DNA from 3 places in the Shewanella sp. MM_2022_3 genome. Region 2 is predicted to be linked to each of the others. Evidence: riboswitches for the same ligand, from Rfam matches in the RefSeq annotation. Region 2 holds a riboswitch; each other region holds the start of a gene.
The links. Region 2 has a riboswitch for lysine ahead of MMG82_RS20015 (Na+/H+ antiporter NhaC family protein). Riboswitches for the same ligand answer to the same signal wherever they lie in the genome.
Positions count from the first base shown of each region.

Region 1: another riboswitch for lysine. It lies ahead of MMG82_RS17610 (Na+/H+ antiporter NhaC family protein); the one in region 2 lies ahead of MMG82_RS20015 (Na+/H+ antiporter NhaC family protein).
Region 3: another riboswitch for lysine. It lies ahead of lysC (lysine-sensitive aspartokinase 3); the one in region 2 lies ahead of MMG82_RS20015 (Na+/H+ antiporter NhaC family protein).

Region 1 is NZ_JAKZGV010000047.1:25,569-29,844, reverse strand. Features, by position in the region: gene MMG82_RS17615 (M3 family metallopeptidase) at 1-930, shown strand, start outside; gene MMG82_RS17610 (Na+/H+ antiporter NhaC family protein) at 1,023-2,591, opposite strand; lysine riboswitch at 2,671-2,867, opposite strand; gene MMG82_RS17605 (FAD-binding protein) at 2,963-3,889, opposite strand; gene MMG82_RS17600 (electron transfer flavoprotein subunit beta/FixA family protein) at 3,890-4,276, opposite strand, start outside.
Region 2 is NZ_JAKZGV010000068.1:23-4,298, reverse strand. Features, by position in the region: gene MMG82_RS20025 (hypothetical protein) at 1-54, opposite strand, end outside; gene MMG82_RS20020 (dienelactone hydrolase family protein) at 337-1,299, shown strand; lysine riboswitch at 1,440-1,611, shown strand; gene MMG82_RS20015 (Na+/H+ antiporter NhaC family protein) at 1,695-3,275, shown strand.
Region 3 is NZ_JAKZGV010000001.1:49,470-53,745, forward strand. Features, by position in the region: gene MMG82_RS00265 (zinc transporter ZntB) at 1-195, shown strand, start outside; gene MMG82_RS00270 (succinylglutamate desuccinylase/aspartoacylase family protein) at 250-1,365, opposite strand; gene lysC (lysine-sensitive aspartokinase 3) at 1,367-2,722, opposite strand; lysine riboswitch at 2,866-3,040, opposite strand; gene MMG82_RS00280 (DUF3293 domain-containing protein) at 3,284-3,718, opposite strand.

The sequences.
Region 1 (4,276 bases), on a different contig from region 2:
AAAGAGTTGTATGGCGTGACGTTAAAACCACGTCCAGATTTGCCTGTATACCACCCAGATGTGAAAGCCTATGAAATGTTTGATGCCGATGGCTCAAGCATGGCGATTTTCTATGCTGATTACTTTGCCCGTGAAGGTAAACGCGGTGGCGCATGGATGAGCTCGTTTGTAGGGCAATCCTTCCTCGAAGGTACTAAGCCTGTCGTAGTTAACGTGATGAACATTAAAAAGGCGCCTGAAGGCCAACCTACCTTCGTCAGCTATAACGAAGTCACCACGATGTTCCACGAAATGGGCCACGGTACCCACGGTATGTTCTCCAAAGTGACTTACCCAAGTCTTTCTGGGACTTCGGTATCCCGTGACTTTGTGGAATTTCCATCGACTTTCGAAGAAGATTGGGCGGCCCACCCTAAAGTGTTAGCCAACTACGCCAAGCACTACGAAACAGGCAAGCCTATCCCTGATGAGTTACTGCAAAAACTATTAAAATCCGGCAGCTTTAACCAAGGCTTCGATACGTTAGAATATATGGCTGCGGCGCTAGTGGATATGGAATGGCACTCATTAAGCCCTGATGCACCATTGCAAGATGTAGCGACCTTTGAGGCTAATGCGCTGAAAAAGCACGGCTTAAATATCACCGCCGTACCACCACGTTATAAGTCAACTTACTTTGCCCACGCCTTCCCAGGTGGTTACTCAGCAAGTTACTACGCGTATATGTGGAGTGAAATTTTAGCGGCTGACGCCTTTGCCTATGTGCAAACCCAAGGCGGCCTAAACCGTGAGATCGGCATGAAATACCGTAAGACCATTCGCGAAGTGGGCAACAGTATTGCGCCAATGGAAGCTTACAAGAACTTCCGCGGCCAAGAGCCTACCACTGAAGGTTTACTCAACCGCCGTGGGCTCAATCAGACTCAGTAATTTTAGATACTGAGTAGATAAAAATCAGCCAGCATAGTTGCTGGCTGATTTGTTTTACATTCTCAAGATAAGAGCGAAGTTAAATCACGGACTTATAAAGCCGTACTTTTGGATTTAATGCGCAAACCAAAAATCGTCAATACAAACAATATGCTACAAGTCACTAATCCTGCATTGACCGATTCAGTTAAGCCAAGCACTACGTAGCCGATCATGCTGATCAGCGCAACGATTACGGCGTAGGGAAGCTGCGTCACTACGTGGTCGATATGATGGCAACTGGCCCCCGTCGACGACAAAATAGTGGTATCAGAAATCGGTGAACAATGATCACCAAATACCGCCCCCGCTAATACCGAAGCCAGCATAGGTAACATCATAGCTGTGTGACTGCCCATCGCCATATCGGCGGCAATCGGCAGCATAATCCCGAACGTACCCCAACTGGTTCCTGTAGAGAATGCAGTCAGGCCCGCTAACACAAACATTAATGCAGGTAAGAAAGCAAAGGGAATATTCCCAGTGGCTAGGCTAGCCATAAACTTACCGGTTTCAAGCTGGCCGATCACACCTGCAATGGTCCAAGCAAATAACAAGATGTAAATCGCAGGCAACATAGAGCGAGCGCCCTGCACTACACCTTTTAATACCATTGATTTTTCAACGCCTTGCACTAAGTTAAGTACCAGCGCAACCGCTAAACCAATCAGGGCACCAAAGAACAGTGATGAACTCACATCGGTTTTCTCGAAAGCAGAAATAATATTAAATTCAATGCCTTCTTTAGCTAATACTTGAGCACCGCTATCGATCATAAAATACAGGGTCGCAAATACCAGTACTGTGATAGGTAGGAATAACCCAAGGATTTTACCTGTTTCAGCTTCGGGTAAATCAGCATTAGCACCTGGCGGTAAACCTTTAGTCTCATCGTATAAATTACCGCGCATGGCATTTAATTCATGTTCACGCATAGGGCCAACATCTAAGCCCATAAACGCCACACAAAGCAGTAATAATAAAGAGAATATTGCGTAGAAATTCATAGGGATCATTTGAATAAATACACTCAAATGACCAGAGTCCGCAAAACCATGTGCTGTTAATATTCCGCCAATTAACGCAATAATATAAGCGCCCCAACTTGATACCGGTGAAATGACACAAACTGGTGCTGCGGTAGAATCTAATAAATAAGCTAACTTAGCGCGGGAAATATGGTAACGGTCGGTAACAGGCCTTGCGACAGACCCAACGACTAAGCTATTGAAATAATCGTCAATAAAAACAACACAGCCTAAAAACATGGTCAGTAATTTCGCATCGCGCTTATTACGAATATGTAACCTTGCCCAATCAGCAAATGCCCGTGCACTACCACTCACAGTAATTAGAGCGGTGATCATCCCCAATGCAATCAAGAAACCGAGAATGTATAAATTCCAAGAATTTACGCCATCATCCGACCAAAAAAGTCCTTTTACACTGTTAAATAAAAACTCACCGCTGGCCACAGGAGAAAATTGATTGAGCAATAATACTCCAATCACAATTCCTAAACCGAGGGAAAGAAGCACTCGGCGAGTAAAAATCGCCAATACAATTGCAACCACAGGCGGGAGCAAAGAAAGCGCCGAATCGGCATAACTAACTACAGTCATTGATTATTTCTTCGTCAAAATACGAATGGAGGGCGACTGAACTGGTGGGAAAAGGCAATAGATACCCAAGATCACCTGTCCTATCAGTAGCGCTCCATAGTAACTATTCCTAATATCCGTATCTGGAAATACTATGGCAGTGTTGTACCTATTAGACACAACCCCAGCAGTTGATCGTGATAAATCAAACTACTTCGGCACCAAATCCTTTCGTGAACGATCAACGGAATCACCCTACTGATCACTACTGATATTTGGCGCGCCTCTACTTCTAAGAACGCCCATACATGGGCGTGAGGCTCATAAAAACATAAGCGGCTAAGCAGTTACCACCGCGAAGCCGCTTACTTTGACTTAGCTCACAAATAAAATCAACTTAAGCTTGCAATCAACTGCGGAACGGCTTCGAACAGGTCAGCTTCGAGGCCATAATCGGCAACTTGGAAGATAGGCGCTTCAGGGTCTTTGTTGATAGCCACAATCACCTTAGCGTCTTTCATTCCCGCTAAATGTTGGATCGCGCCTGAAATACCGACTGCAATATAGAGGTTAGGTGCGACAATTTTACCAGTTTGACCGACTTGCAAGTCATTCGGAACAAAGCCTGCGTCAACCGCCGCACGCGAAGCACCTACTGCGGCACCAAGCTTATCAGCCAGTTGCTCTAACATGCCGAAGTTTTCACCGCTGCCCATGCCACGGCCACCAGATACGATAATGCCAGCATTTCCTAACTCTGGACGTGCTGAAACTGTCAGCGCTTGAGACACAAACTGAGCTTTGGCTTCAAACACTTTATCCAAGGTAGTCACAGCAGCATTATTACCCTGTGTAACCGCATCGAACGCACTGGCACGCACTGTCATCACTTTGATAGCGTCATGGCTTTGAACTGTCGCTAAGGCGTTACCCGCATAAATCGGGCGAACAAAGGTATCGCTACTCACCACGCCAATCACTTCCGAAATTTGCGCCACATCTAAAAGTGCTGCCACACGCGGTAACGTGTCTTTACCCGCACTCGATGCCGCTGCGAGAATATGGCTGTAGTTTGGTGCTAAGTCCACCAGCAATTTAGCCACGTTTTCGGCTAAATGCGCTTCATAAGCACTGTTATCGGCGACTAATATTTGCGCGACACCTTGTAGAGCTTGAGCAGCTTGCACCACTGCAACACATTGATGGCCCACCACCAATACATGTACATCACCGCCGATCGCACGAGCTGCGGTGACAACTTTAGCGGTATCCAGTTTCAGCGCCGCATTATCGTGTTCTGCTAATACTAAAATGGCCATTTAGATCACCTTCGCTTCATTCTTTAACTTTTCAACCAGCTCTGCTACCGACGCAACCATAATACCGGCCTTACGTTCAGCAGGCGGCGTTACCTTGATCACCGTTTGATGCGCTTTGAGCGTCACACCTAAATCAGCTACCGTCAGGACGTCTAATGGCTTACGTTTGGCTTTCATGATATTAGGTAATGAGGCATAACGTGGCTCATTCAAACGTAAATCCGCAGTCACCACAGCTGGCAATGGTAGATTTAAGGTTTGCATACCACCATCTATCTCACGAGCAACTTGAAGTGAATTACCTTCAACTTTAATTGCTGAAGCAAAGGTCGCTTGCGGCATATCCGTTAATGCAGCAAACATTTGGCCCGTTTGGTTATTATCACC
Region 2 (4,276 bases):
CCCAAGCGTGAGCGTGACAGTGGTACAAAGTACCCTGCATATCCCTATAGCCATTTGAACTCCATTAGTAACTTATGTTATTGAAATGTAATGATATTAGTATGTTGTTTGGCGACATTATACACAAAAATGCCCCTAGGGAATAAAAAGCTCACGCCAATTTGGGCGCATGATCAACCATAAATTGGCTATTGATGAGTGGAGAATTATTAAATAGGCGGCACAAAGCTAATTGCCCTGATAAGCTCTCATCCTTTACTCTTGGTAAGGCCGCTAGATAACTCACAAGCTAGGGAATATAAACCAGTGGTTAGCTTGTTAAATGGAGAAAGAACGATGAGCCCAGATCATAAGCCAGAACTAACCACACCACCTTTCCCTGTCATTCCTCAGGAAGCCTTTGACTGGTATGACGAATATGCCCACGGCATTATCGACCGCCGTGAGTTTATGGCTCGCCTTGCGGGCCTAGTGGCACTGGGTTTTACCATGACCACGCTGACGGGCGCACTAATGCCTAATTACGCCTTAGCCGAGCAAGTCTCCTTTAACGATCCCAGCATTCAAGCCAGTTATGTGAAATTTCCATCCCCCGATGGTTATGGTGAAGGTCGCGGTTATTTAGTCTTGCCAAACGCGTTGCTGATCCCAGGCCAAAAGGCGGGCGATCCTAAGACCTTAGATCTCAGTAAAAAAGCCCCTGTGGTATTGGTGGTGCACGAGAACCGAGGCTTAAATCCCTATATCGAAGATGTGGCCCGCCGCTTAGCGGCCAAGGGTTATATCGTCTTTGCCCCCGATGCGCTTTACAGCCTTGGTGGATATCCTGGTAATGATGATGCGGGCCGCGCCATGCAAGCGAGCCTTGATAGAGCTAAAATCGAGCAGGACTTTATCGCCGCCGCGCATTTTTTAAGGGCGCACCCGCAGAGTAATGGCAAACTCGGTGCCGTCGGTTTCTGCTTTGGTGGTTATATCGTCAATATGCTCGCCGCCACCATTCCCGATGAGCTTGCGGCAGGCGTGCCTTTTTATGGCACACCCGCAGCAACTGAGCTGCGTAGCCGCGTGAAAGGCCCGTTGATGTTGCAATTTGCCGCATTAGATCAACGGATTAACGATACATGGGCCGAGTATGAAACCCAATTAAAGGCCAATAAAGCCGAGTATATTGCCTACCTTTATCCGAATGTGAATCACGGTTTCCATAACGATTCCACCGCCCGTTATGATGAGCAAACGGCTGAGCTCGCATGGACAAGAACCTTAGATTTTTTTGGTAAACATTTACTCGTATAAGTCCATTTGGCGCTATTGCAACGCTTGAAAGGTGGATGTTTCTTGTGTTACCAACTTGTAGGTGATTCATTGTTTTATACGCGAGTGGGATCAAAATACTTGCTATCAGTTCCCATCTCGCTAGAATGCCCGCTCGAATACCTTTAAGTAGAGGCGCGCTGCCTATGACTACTTGTGCGGAGGGTGATGCCGCAGATGTACAAGGAAAGGAGTCAGCGCCGAAGTAGCCAGGTCATCAAACCGAGCTGCTGGTTTTGCATCAAATAGGTGCAAGACTGCCATAGTCATCCACTATGGAGCGCTACCTGAAGGGGCTGAGGAGTAATACCTCCCTATAGGTTTTGTTTCTTTATCCTCTCGGTAGATCTCCACCCGTTTTTTGGTGAAAAGAGATCATGGACATTAGTCATTTTGCTGACTCAGGTTGGTCAGTACTTCCCCCTTTGTTAGCCGTCGCCTTGGCGATCATCACACGTCGCGTACTGTTATCCCTTGGCGTAGGGATTGTGGCCGGCAGTTTGTTGCTCAATCAGTTTTCTCCCCTTGATTCATTGCACTATATGTTCAATACCGTGCTGAAGATTTTTTGGGTCGATGGCGCACTTAATCGCGACAATATCAATATGTTGCTGTTTATGTTGTTGCTTGGCGGACTCATTAGTCTGATGACGGTTTCTGGCGCCACCCGCGCCTTTGCCGAGTGGGCAGCTAAGCGCGCTAAGACCCGTCGCGGCGCGAAAGGCTTAACTGGCGTGATGGTGTTTGCGTTTTTTATTGACGACTTTTTTCATAGTTTGTCGGTTGGCGCCATTTGCCGTCCGGTGACTGATCGCTTTCAAATCTCCCGCGCTAAACTGGCTTATCTTTTAGATTCTACCGCTGCGCCCGTGTGCGTATTGATGCCCATCTCTTCTTGGGGCGCTTATATTATCGCGCTTATCGGTGGCATTATGGCCGCCCACGGCATTAGCGAGCAAAGTCCAATCTCAGCCTTTGTTGAGATGATCCCGATGAATCTGTATGCCGTGTTTACCCTGTTGATGGTGCTGGTGGTGATTATCTTTCAAATGGATATCGGCCCGATGCGTAAACATGAAGCATGGGCGCTGGAGGGGAAGCTTTGGGATCCGTCTAAGCCTCGTCCAATCGGCTTAGATATGGAAAGCCCTGAAGAAAGTAACGGTGGCATGATCGATATGGTATTGCCGATCCTAACCCTCACCGGCGCGACCGTGTATTTTATGATTTCCTCTGGTGCGGCAGTATTGGATGAAAAAGGGCTGCCATTTAGCGTACTTGGCTCCTTTGAAAACACCAATGTGGGCTCCTCGCTAGTGTATGGCGCGCTGTGCAGCTTGGCGGTGTCAATTCTGCTTGCGCTGCGGTTAAAATTGGGCGCTAAAAACTGGCTTAAAGCCGCCCCGCAAGGCGTGATGGCCATGTTACCCGCCATTAATATTTTGCTGTTTGCCTGGGCGATTGGTGCGGTTGTTCGCGATGTTGAGACAGGCAAATATCTGGCCTCCCTCGCCAACGGTAACTTACCAATGGAAGTGTTGCCTGCGGTGGTGTTTGTGTTGTCCTGCGCCATGGCATTTGCCACCGGAACCAGTTGGGGCACCTTTGGTATTATGTTGCCACTGGCCGGCGACATGGCCGCTGCCAGCGATATCGCGTTAATGCTGCCAATGCTTGCCGCAGTGCTTGCGGGCTCAGTGTTTGGCGATCATAGCTCGCCGATTTCCAGCACCAGTATTTTGTCGGCCACGGGGGCAGGTTGCCACCATATTGACCATGTGATGACCCAGCTACCCTATGCCTTAGCCATCGCCTTTGGCGCCACCTTAGGCTATTTGGCCATGGGGATTATGCATTCAACCTTAGCTGGATTCGCCGTAAGCGCCCTGTGGTTTGTGCTCTTCACTGCTTATCATCTGCGTAAAACGAAAAATCAGCCTTTGTTAGCTACGGCATAAGGCACTTTTACACGCTATCAACCAGGGGCCCACGGGCCCCTTGGTTTTTTGTGGGCTTGAGTAAGCCTGCATCCATTCAAATAAACTTAAGTCATCACTTAACTATCTAATTTGTAATGTGAAAGTGGTAGACAGATGTTAAACAGAACGTTATCTTAGGTTTTTAACAAGGATGAAACTTAATCGTGACCTCGATTCAGTTCACTTGCATCAGGAAGATGTATCTTTATTTCGCGAGAACACCTCCTGAACAATATGCGATAAGTCTCTAGATGCTAGATGCTAGATGCTAGATGCTAGATGCTAGATGCTAGATGCTAGATGCTAGATGCTAGATGCTAGATGCTAGATGCTAGATGCTAGATGCTAGATTCTAGATTCTATAAAAGCATTACAGCAGTGTAATCCCTTGGCTAATGGGTGTTAGCCAAGTGCGGTAGCCATGGAAAGATTTTTGTCGGTTCACAAAGTAGTGAACTGGTTATTTAGCGGCCTTTCGGCCGAGGTGAATCAAGGTCGTGGGTCTTCAACCCACACCCGACCAAGAGGGGATCAACAGCAATTCCCTCTTGGATCTCCCTTGCCGCCCCCTAACGGAGTTGAAAGCCCCTTGGGCATTAAGCGTTCTTATGCTATCGCGTCAGACGCTCGTCCCTGATTCGACTGGCGCTATCTCGGCATCCATGCCTCGCTCACGCAACGAACGCAAATGCCCTGCGGCAACTCCGAGGGGATGGTGTATTCCTTCGGCTCAGGTGTTATTGGTCGATTGTTAAAGCATAAAAAGTGCCTGTCCGATCTTTTTGATTTTATCCGTTGGAATTGATGATTTTTACGTGAGTATGTTGATTAACTAATAATTATACTGATGTTGGGTGAGGTGTCTGTATGTATAGAAGTATATTAGTGATTTTATCTTTTTTTTCAGTATCAGCTATAGCGGTTGAAAGCCCTTATTCAATTGATAAGACGTATGAAAATAACCTGCCTAAATCATCCTT
Region 3 (4,276 bases), on a different contig from region 2:
AACAAGCGCTTGTATTTCTTATCCTTAGTCTCGGCAATTTTCTTGCCTCTAGGCTTTTTAACCGGTTTGCTTGGGGTCAATATCGGCGGTATTCCCGGTGCGGATAACGCATGGGCTTTTGCGACCTTCTGCGGCATTTTAATATCGCTGGTTGCCCTGCAAATGGCGCTCTTCTATCGCTTTAAGTGGTTGTAGACTGTAATAAAAAACGCCAATCTCGAGATTGGCGTTTTGTTTTGCAGATTGCCGTTAATACGGCAATTCAAACAGGTTGGTCATGACTTTATAGAGCTCTGTGCCTTGATGCACCGACGCCGAGGCAAAATGGAGTATAGGCACACAATCCTGCGGCAAACTGAGTGCCGTCAGCTCCTGCGCACTGCCATATAAGTCGAGTCGCAGCAGATTGACTAAGGTCTCACCCGCTGCAAGCGGCTCTCCCACGGGCGCCACATATTCCACCAAGCCCGCCATAGGCGCATGGTACTTTTTGTAATCCTTAAGATAACAGCCAAAACGCGGCATATTAACGGGTTCCACTTGCTCGGCAATCACCCCTCGATGGCTTAAATAGGCCAAAATGCCTTTAGCATCGACTAAAGCATCCTCAAGGCAAATGCGTTCTTGGCTCGCCAGTTCCAAGGTAAAAGCTGAAACGGCGATATTGAGATCCCGCCCCTGCGCTTTTGCCACTTCACTCAATTGCCACCAAGGACAAAATGCCGCCTCATCCATTGCGCCACCAAAACTATTGGGGATCACCAGTGTGTAAGGAATCGTGAAAAACTGCGCCGCGGCAATATCATATTCAGGGCAATACAAATGTTTACAGGATTTAGGCCCAGTATGCAGATCGAGCACTATATCCGCCGCATGGGCCATAGCCTGTAAGCTAACCGCCAATCTGTGGCCCGTGGTCACACCCCAATCATTACGTAACCGCTGCTGGCAAGCTTCAATCAAGGTGCTGCGATATGCTTGAATAAGTTCGCTATCGCTAAGCTCGGCATGCTCGCTGTACCAAGCGGGTAAATCTATCGCGTGATTTAAGTACTCACGATTCCAGTTTACGCCAGTGATAGGGTCAAAACGCCCCAATGTAAACTCACCGCTTTTTTGATTAATCCCCAGCGGATTAGCCAAGGGCACTAAGGTAATCTCACCTAAGATGTGGCAATTTTCCAACTGTTTCATCAATTGATAAATCACCGCATTGCCTTGCACCTCAGCGCCATGGACATTAGCCTGAATATACACTTTAGGGCCAGATACGTGACCACTTGGCTTGAAGTGATAAATCGGCAGCGTCAGAGCCTGCCCTGCGGCAAGCTCCCCAATTTGCAGAGACGATGTTGTCGGCAACATACTAAACGCCTTCAAACAAATTTTCGTGCAACGCTTTAACCACTTGTGCCGCTTCGGATTCGGCTACTAACACACACAAGTTATGCGGGCTGGCACCTTGGCAGATCATCCGCACATTATGGGGTTCGAGCACTTCAAACACGCGGCGACAAATACCCGCAGTCGTAGCGATACGATTACCGATAATCGCCACCAATGCTAAACCATCCTCCACGCGCACGCGGCAATGTTGCGATAATTCTTGCAGCAACGCTTCACTTAATAAACCTTGCCCGCTTGAATCGGAGCCGGTTTTATCTAGAGTGAGCGATACGTTAACTTCGGAGGTAGTGATCAAATCCACACTGATCTTGTGTCTTGCCAATGTGGCAAAGGTTTCAGCCAAGAAGCCCTGTGCATGCAGCATTTGTAGGCTGTGCAGATTGAGTAGCGTCTGGTCGCGGCGCAGCGCCACCGCGCGGAACACGGGTGCATCTTCAACCTGATGGCGGATCCAAGTGCCACCCCTTTCAGGCTCCTTGCTTGAACCGACAAACACTTGAATTTGTTGGCGCACGGCCGGAAGAATCGTCGCAGGATGTAATACTTTGGCACCGAAGGTCGCCATTTCAGCGGCTTCGTTAAAACTGATTTCGGCAATCGGATGGGCGTTTGGCGCGAGGCGCGGATCGGTCGTGTAAATCCCGGCCACATCGGTCCAAATCTCAACCGCAGAGGCTTTTAAGGCTTCGGCTAACAGTGCCGCAGAATAGTCGCTACCGCCACGGCCAAGCGTAGTGGTTTGTCCCGCCTCATCTGAACCAATAAAGCCTTGAGTCACAATCACTTGTTCAGATAACAGCGGCAGTAAATGCTCACGAGAGAGAGAGGCAATTTGCTCAACCTGTGGCTCGGCGCGGCCAAAATGGCTGTCGGTTCGCAGCACACGGCGCACATCAAAGGCACTCGAGTTAGCGCCTTTTTCCCGCAATACCGCCGCAAATAATGCCGACGAACACTGCTCGCCAAGGGACAATAACTCATCCATGGTGGCCTTACTGCGCTGGGACGCCAGCGCTTCGCTTAATACCGCCATACGGCTTAACAGCTTATCTAATGCGGCAGCAACATCGTTAGGGCGACCCAGTTTATCTAAGATAGCGTATTGAATCTGCGCAATTTGCTTTAATCGTTGTAAGCGACCATCGTCGTTTATTGACTCTTGGGTCAGTTCAACCAACAGGTTCGTCACGCCACTGGAGGCGCTAACCACCACTAAACGGCAATCGGGATTGCTCAGTACGATATCGGCGCAGCGATTCATTGCACCGTAATCAGCGACTGAAGTACCACCAAATTTTGCGACAACAAGGGACATTAGCGCACCTCCGCAGAAGCAGAAGACACGGCACAAACTAGGATAAGATATTGATTAACTAACATGATTACGCTCCGAACTAACTTCGTTCGAAGAGCCTGGTGCTCAATGATACGCACCCCAATAGAAGGGAAACAGCAATCGTCACCAGAAGCTCTCCACCAATTACAGGTGACAATCGTTAGGATTCAGCCTAAGCGACCGACATAAACATGCAGCAACCATATCTATGCCTCGGCGTTAATCTCCCTCATCAATCATCGCTGGAGTTTGTGCTCCTCTGACTGACTACCTAGTTAACGCTCCTCTTCTGTTCCTTTCCGCCGGAAAGGGACGAAAAAAGTAGCAATAAACCCCTAATGAAGTCAATGCTAATTTCACACACTATATACAAATTCAATAAACGCATTTAAAAACAATGGGAATTTAAAACGTTTGCGACTCATGCCAAATGAGAATAGGGAAAAATCAATCAGATCTAGCAAAGAAGAAAAACAAACTAGCCTTGCCGTGAGAGCAGCAAAGCTTAGCCAGAGGAGCGATTAAAAGCGTCAATCGCGGTTAGGTGACCAAGTCCGGTAGCTCATAAACCAAACGCACATAGTCGTTAAATCGACCTAAACACACCTCTGTTTGCCCGGCTAAAGTACAAGGCACTAAACTCACCTCGCCCTGTTCCACCATGTAGATAGCGTATTGATTAAACTTTTTTCCCAACTGCAAGGCCATGCTGCGATCAATAAACACGGCCCAGCTCTTCTCCATATGGGATAAATCTGGCGATGCCCCAATCAGTGCACGATAGGGACTGCCTAATAATTCAATTTCACGTAGAAGTTGGCGGTCGAGTAATCGGTTTTGGCTGGGAGTGAGGAGGGTTGAAGCGGGATTATGGGCGGTAATTACAGCAAAGGAAAAATCACAGGATAATGCTTGAGTAAGCAAAAACAACGGCGTTTGATAATGCTGCCACAAATCTTGAGTCATGTTGTCCATTGGTAGTCTAGTCGAAAAATGAACCCGCGCTAGTTTAACAGAGAGCCTAAAAAATCCAAAGAGGCGTGAACTGGCTCACAAGAATTAAAAATACATTAGTTATACTAATCAATGACTAAAGTAAATATCATGGTAAATCAGCGTCTCAGCCTGAAATTTGTTAACATTTCATTTGTTAACAAATGCCTAAAACGAGTACAATGTCGTCATTGGCCAGTTAAGCAGATAACATTAAGTTTGCTTAATCTTGACAAGGGTTTGTTAGATTCCTCTGCGAAATCACCTTATGCTGGCCAGACATCTTTTAAAATGTGTTCTACATTTGATTTATCATTTAAACATTTTAAAAAAAACAATAGTTAAGGAACTATTTTTAACTATTGCTTATCGAAGTTGATACTGGTTACGTTTTATCGTATTACACTTTAAACGTTCACTTATATACATCCTGACGTGTAGCCGTGAAGATCTTCCCTTTGAAGCACAGAGCAGTAAGTGGAAGTATCAACATTTTATGAATATAAGAATCCGATGTAAGTGATTCTTATGGTTAGAATA